2 regions of the Butyricicoccus porcorum genome follow, and region 1 is predicted to be linked to the other one. Evidence: predicted binding sites of a transcription regulator. Region 1 holds the regulator's gene; the other holds the start of a gene.
What was found. The regulator Rex, encoded in region 1, represses fermentation and respiration genes when NADH is low (regulators of the CRP and FNR family bind a similar motif). The targets are predictions, from matches to a motif close to ATTGTTAANNNNTTAACAAT.

Region 1 (3,409 bases):
AGTATTACGATCTGGGTCTGGAATACCGCAATAAGACCAACGATCAGGTTACGGTCGACTCTGCGGAGGCCACCAAGAAGTACGGCGTTTCCGTCAAGTGTGCAACCATCACGCCGAATGCGGCACGCATGGACGAGTATAACCTGAAGGAGATGTGGAAGAGCCCGAACGGCACCATCCGCGCCATCCTCGACGGCACTGTGTTCCGTGCGCCGATTCTGGTCAAGGGCATTGAACCGTATGTCAAGAACTGGGTTAAGCCGATTACGATTGCACGTCATGCTTACGGCGACGTATACAAGGGCTCTGAGATGAAGATTCCGGGCCCGGGCAAAGTTGAGCTGGTTTATACCGCTGAAGATGGCAGCGAGACCCGCGAGCTGGTACACAACTTTGCAGGCTCCGGCATTGTACAGGGCATGCACAACCTGACCTCCTCCATCGAGAGCTTTGCGAGAAGCTGTTTCAACTTTGCAGTTGATACAAAGCAGAATCTGTGGTTTGCAACCAAGGACACCATTTCCAAGAAGTATGACCACACGTTTAAGGACATCTTCCAGGAAATCTATGACACCGAGTACAAGGAGAAGTTCGAGGAGCTCGGTCTGGAATATTTCTACACTCTGATCGACGATGCCGTTGCCCGCGTCATTCGCTCCAACGGCGGCTACATCTGGGCGTGCAAGAACTACGACGGCGACGTCATGAGCGACATGCTCGCAACTGCATACGGCTCCCTGTCCATGATGACCTCTGTTCTGGTTTCCCCGAAGGGCGTCTATGAATATGAGGCAGCGCATGGCACCGTACAGCGCCATTATTACAAGCACCTGAAGGGCGAGGAAACCTCGACCAATTCCATCGCAACCATCTTTGCCTGGACGGGCGCACTGCGCAAGCGCGGCGAGCTGGACGGCCTGCCGGAATTGTCTGCATTTGCTGACAAGCTCGAAAAGGCTTGCATTGACACCGTAGAATCTGGTAAGATGACAAAAGACCTCGCGCTGATTACCACGCTCGAGGATGTCACCCCACTCAATACGGAAGGCTTCATCAAGGCTGTTCGTGAAACTCTGGAAGCCTCCCTTTGATTAATAAAGGAACTCAGGAGGATTATCCGTGGAAAACGCAAAGCATGTATCCAAGGCAGTCATAAGCCGTCTGCCGCGCTATTACCGCACACTTCGCCAGCTGGCAAATGAAGGAGTCGGACGAATTTCGTCCAAGGATCTGGCAGCGCAGATGGATTTGACTGCGTCGCAGATCCGGCAGGATCTGAGCTGCTTCGGTGGCTTCGGTCAGCAGGGCTACGGATACAGTGTGGACAAGCTGATTGTCGAGCTGGAACGCATTCTCGGCGTCGCCGGCAGTCAGCGCGCCATCCTGCTGGGGGTGGGCAATCTCGGCCGCGCCCTGCTTCGCAATTTTGACTTTTCTTTCTGCGGCGTCCGCCCAATTGCAGCATTTGACACAGCTGCGGAGGTCATTGGCCGCGATTTCCGCGGCATTCCGGTGCATGCGCTGCATGACCTGGAGCTGTTCTGTGAGCGTGAGCGTCCGGATATCGCGGTGCTGTGCGTTCCGGCCGACCAGGCACAGTTGGTCTCCGAGCGCCTGGTGCGCTGTGGTGTGCGCGGCATCTGGAATTTCTCCAATGTGTCGCTGCGTCAGGATCATCTCGGCGTTCCGGTGGAAAATGTGCATTTTTCCGATTCACTGATGAAGCTGTGTTATCACATGAAGGCGACGGATCCGTTTGAGTTCGGCGAATAACACGGGAAACAGATACAGCCCGTTCCGCTTTGGCGGGGCGGGCTGATCTTTTTGGAAAAAACTTCGCTTTGCCTGCACCTCCGGCCTGTCCACCCAATACTATGAGAATGAAATTATGAAACAGGAGGAATTTGTTATGTGCAACAATTCGTGTGGCTTCGGCGGTTTTGACTGCTGCTGGATTATCATCCTGATCCTGATCTTCTGCTGCGGCGGCGGTTCGTTCGGCTGGGGCGGCAATGGCGGCTGCAATGGCGGCAATTCCTGTGACTGCTGCTAAGAGATTTCCGTTTTTCACGCGGATGGCAGCGCATGGCGTTGCATCCCGTGGGGGAATGTGTTAAAATAAAAAGAAAAAAGTAACAGGAGAGATCATATATGGCAAAAACGCCGTTCCGTGAAGAAAAACCGTACCGCAAGTGGCACCGCATCGCATTTTATGTGCTGATGGCAGGAATTGCCATGATCGTCATCTCATGCGTGATCTGTTTTGCAACGCAGGATGCAAACAACCTGATTGCAAACCGTCTGGGCTATGCTGCCATTCTCTGTGTGGTTGTATTTTATGCCATCAACATGGTCAAATGGCGCTGCCCGAACTGCCATAAGCCGCTGCCGCTGATCGGCCCGGTGCTCGAATGCCGGTACTGCAAACGTTCGTTTATGGACAGCAAGGGAAATCAGGTCTGGTAAGGCACTTCTGAAAACGGAAAATGCGGTATGGCTTCGGCTGTACCGCATTTTTTTGTACTCCTGCAAAAAATGTTCCTTGACTTTTTGCCACAGCATGTGCGAAAATAAAGATACCGTGTAGCACAAAGATGTATTTGGTTATCGCAAAGCGTGTAATATCCGAGTTCGGATATTATGCGCTTTTTTCTTTGCATGCAAGGCGGGGATTCACATTATATTGCGCATTGTGCGCAGGAGGAGATACATATGCCGAAGACAAAGACACAGGGCATCATTTTCGGGCTGATTATGTCGTATGCGATGGCATACGGCATGGAGGTCTACAACATCGCTATCAAGATGGGCTTTAACCTGTCGGCGGGCGGATTCAGCAACATGACCGACATCGTGTTCTGGGAGGCGTTTAAGGAAGCGCTGTACATGGGCGTGTTCGTCTTTCTGTTTTCCAATCTGTGGGGCAATCGACTGGGCGCCCGGTTTATGGCACGCCACTGCAATCCGGAGACAGACAACCCGTATTTCTGTCAGCTGATGCGGCAGGCAGGTACGGTCGCTGTGATGTGCCCGACCATGAGCATGGTTGCATCCATTTTGTTCAATCTCATTCTCGGCGGTGCGCCGATTGTTCAGTTGCCCGCCATTTGGGTCGGCACATTCCTGAAAAATTTCCCGATGGCGTTTTTCTGGAACATGTTTGCGGCAGCGCCGTTCACGCACTGGCTGTTCGGAAAGCTGTTCCCCAACAATCACTGATCTTTTTCCTCAGACCGCAGGTAACACGACCTGCGGTCATCTTTTTTGTACAGGGGTCAGAAGCCCCATGCGACAGGCGTCGGGATATACCGCCAGCAGGCGGGAGACGCCCAGGCCGCGCAGCAGGCGCGCCTTGGTGCGCAGCGTATCCGCGTCGTCGAACAGGACGAAATGTGCATGGTCTCCGTCG
Region 2 (3,409 bases), 350 kb from region 1:
CACGGGAGGAACCGGTCAGGACAACGGCATAAACGTCTTCCATCGCTGCAACGGAGTCGAATGCCTCCTCCAGCTGTGCATACATGTCGGTGCTCAGGGCGTTCATTGCCTGCATATGATCGATGGTAACAACTGCTACGTTACCCTTTTTCTCTACCTTTACGTCAGTCATTGGTAAAAGATCTCCTTTTATGTCTGTGTCACGGGAGGAGGGGAAGACGGATGCTCCGCCTTCCCGCTCTCGAAAATGTCGTGGAATGTATAATGCTTACTTGCAGAGCTCGTCGCGCTCGAGGATGATTGCTTCGCCCATGCCGCCGCCGATGCACATGGTAGCCAGGCCGATGGTAGCATCGCGCTTAATCATTTCGTACAGCAGGGTGGTGGAGATACGGCAGCCTGCTGCGCCGATCGGATGGCCCAGAGCGATTGCGCCGCCGTTTACATTGACCTTGTCCATGTCGAAGCCAAGGGTGTTGTTGACTGCGCAAGCCTGTGCTGCGAATGCTTCGTTGGACTCGATCAGGTCGAGATCAGCAACGGTGAGGCCAGCGCGGGACAGTGCCTGACGGGTGGACTCGATCGGGCCGATGCCCATGATGGACGGATCGCAGCCGACAGAACCGTAGGAACGGATCTTCGCCATCGGCTTCAAGCCGTGTGCCTTTACGAAGTCCTCAGAAGCGATAATCATGCAAGCGCCTGCATCGTTGATGCCGGAAGCGTTGCCTGCGGTTACCGTGCCGTCCTTCTTGAATGCCGGGCGCAGACCAGCGAGGGTCTCCATCGTCGTGCCCTCACGCGGATGCTCGTCGGTGTCGAACAGGAAGGTCTTCTTCTTCTGCTTTACTTCTACCGGAACGATCTCGTCCTTGAACTTGCCAGCCTTGATTGCTGCAACAGCCTTTGCCTGGGAAGCGCAAGCCAGCTCGTCCTGCATCTCACGGGTGATGCCGTACTGCTCTGCAACGTTTTCCGCAGTGATGCCCATGTGGTAGCCGTTGAAGATATCCCAAACGCCGTCGTGTACCATCAGGTCGACCATCTGGATGTCGTTCATACGAGCGCCCCAGCGAACCTTGTTTGCATAATACGGTGCACCGGACATGGACTCAGCGCCGCCAGCCATGATGCACTGGTCGTCGCCGGACTTGATGATCTGAGCTGCGAGGCTCATTGCGCGCATGGAGGATGCACAAACCTTATTGATGGTGATTGCCGGAGTGGTGATCGGCAGACCTGCGCCAACCATGATCTGACGGCCGATGTTCTGACCCAGACCGCCCTGGAGGACGCAGCCGGTGATGGTCTCATCGATGGCAGCAACGTCAACGCCGGACTGCTCAATCGCAGCCTTGGCAGCGGTAACGCCGAGCGTAACAGCCGGAACATCCTTCAGACTCTTGCCGTAGGAACCGATCGGGGTTCTCTTTGCACTGCAAATATACACATTCATTTGCCCTATTCTCCTTTTTCTCACTACAGGAATGGATAGTTATATAACAATAGGATAAGGGAGGATAGAGTGGTGTTTCTCCCTGAACCCTTTGCTATTGTACATCATAACGCCATATTTCACAAGTATTTTCCGCAAAAAAAGCGTGAAAAAGTTGAAAGTGTTAAAAAACTAACAATTAGATACCCATGTGTTATGCGTTATTTGATCAGCAATCAATCGTTTGCGAGGCCCATCGGCTCATCGCGGAAGATACGCTCGTCCATCAGCTTGATGGTGCCGTCTTCCTGATAAGCGATCTGCGGTACAAATTCCATCTGGTCGAGGATCTGGGTCTGCAGGTCGATGCCCGGTGCGATCTCAATCAGGGTAACGCCCTCCGGACGCAGCTCGAAGACAGCGCGCTCGGTGATGTACAGAACCGGCTGATGAACCTTGTTCGCATAGATGCCGGAGAAGGTGATGTGCTCAACTTCCTTGACGAACTTCTTCTTTTCGCCTTCCTGCACGATTTCGATCTTGCCGTCGCCGACCTTGACCTTCAGGCCCTTTGCGGTGAAGGTGCCACAGTAGCAGACCTTCTTTGCGTTCTGGGTGATGTCGATGAAGCCGCCGCAGCCTGCCAGACGGGTGCCGAACTTGGATACGTTCAGGTCACCGTTCGGAGCGGTTTCAGCCAGACCGAGGAATGCGATATCCAGGCCGCCGCCCTGATAGAAGTCGAACTGTACGTTGTGCTCCAGAATGGCTTCTGCGTTGGAGCACGCGCCGAACTGCGGGCCAGCCAGCGGGATGCCGCCGATCGGGCCAGCCTCTACGGTCAGGGTCATCTTATCCGCGATACCTTCTTCAGCCGCAACATTGGAAATCTGCTCCGGCATACCGGTGCCGAGGTTGACGATTGCATCGTTCGGCAGCTCCATAGCAGCACGGCGCGCAACAACCTTGCGCTGATTCAGCGGAATGGTCGGGATGGAATCCAGCGGGATGGTGTACTCGCCGGCAGCGGAGCCGTCGTACGGTACGCCGATGCACTGCATGTTGTCCTCTTCGGTACCGATGACAACGGCGTCAACGTAGATGCCCGGAATCTTGACCAGCTTCGGATCGAGGGAACCGGCAGCTACAATCTTCTCAACCTGAACGATAACCTTACCGCCGCTGTTCTTGCAGGCCTGAGCCATGGCGGTGACGTCCAGCGGGCCAACTTCTCTGTGTACGGTGCAGTTGCCGCGCTCGTCGCAGTAGGAAGCACGCAGCAGGACAACGTCGATCGGGAAGGTCTTGTAGAGCAGGCGCTCCTGGCCTTCGATCTCGATCAGCTTGACGAGGTCTTCCTTGGTGCAGTCGTTCAGCTTGCCGCCGCCGTTGCGCGGGTCAGCGAAGGTATACAGGCCGACATGAGTGATGGTGCCGAGATTATGTGCAGCGATATCGCGGTACATATGGGTGATAACACCCTGCGGCAGGTTATAAGCTTCGATCTTGTTCTCAAGAGCGAGTGCGCCCAGTCCGGGGGCACGATCCCAGTGGCCGCCGACAACGCGCTTGACCATGCCTTCATGTGCGAAGTGGTCGCCGCCGGAGCCCGGGGTACCGCGCCAGCCCTGGCCAGCTGCATAGAACAGGGTAACGTCCTTCGGATGGCCGGTCTCTACGAAACGCTTTTCAACAGCCTTGGACAGAGTCTCCGGGCATGCACAGCTTACGAAGCCGGAAGTTGCGACGGTATCACCATCGTTGATGAGCAGAGCCGCCTCTTCCGGAGTCAGAATCTTTACTTTTCTCATTGGTATCATCCTTTCTCTCTGTTTTGATATCCAGAAAAAGTATTTTGTGATAAAACGTCAGGCGGAAAATAAAATACAATGCTGTTCAGGCCAGTGCGGCGATGCGAGCCGCGGCACCATCTGCTTCCGCCTGCTCGGTGCAGATGATGCGGTGCTCCGCTGA

Region 2: the regulator Rex is predicted to act here: its motif matches at 1,616-1,635, upstream of ACLM7Z_RS05675 (acetyl-CoA C-acetyltransferase).

The regions. Positions count from the first base shown of each region.
Region 1 is NZ_CP178353.1:1,532,340-1,535,748, forward strand. It holds gene ACLM7Z_RS07460 (NADP-dependent isocitrate dehydrogenase) at 1-1,091, shown strand, start outside; gene ACLM7Z_RS07465 (redox-sensing transcriptional repressor Rex) at 1,120-1,773, shown strand; gene ACLM7Z_RS07470 (hypothetical protein) at 1,910-2,053, shown strand; gene ACLM7Z_RS07475 (DUF2614 family zinc ribbon-containing protein) at 2,152-2,466, shown strand; gene ACLM7Z_RS07480 (hypothetical protein) at 2,713-3,219, shown strand; gene ACLM7Z_RS07485 (hypothetical protein) at 3,256-3,409, opposite strand, start outside.
Region 2 is NZ_CP178353.1:1,185,965-1,189,373, forward strand. It holds gene ACLM7Z_RS05670 (enoyl-CoA hydratase-related protein) at 1-172, opposite strand, end outside; gene ACLM7Z_RS05675 (acetyl-CoA C-acetyltransferase) at 269-1,456, opposite strand; gene ACLM7Z_RS05680 (acyl CoA:acetate/3-ketoacid CoA transferase) at 1,672-3,246, opposite strand; gene ACLM7Z_RS05685 (hypothetical protein) at 3,332-3,409, opposite strand, start outside.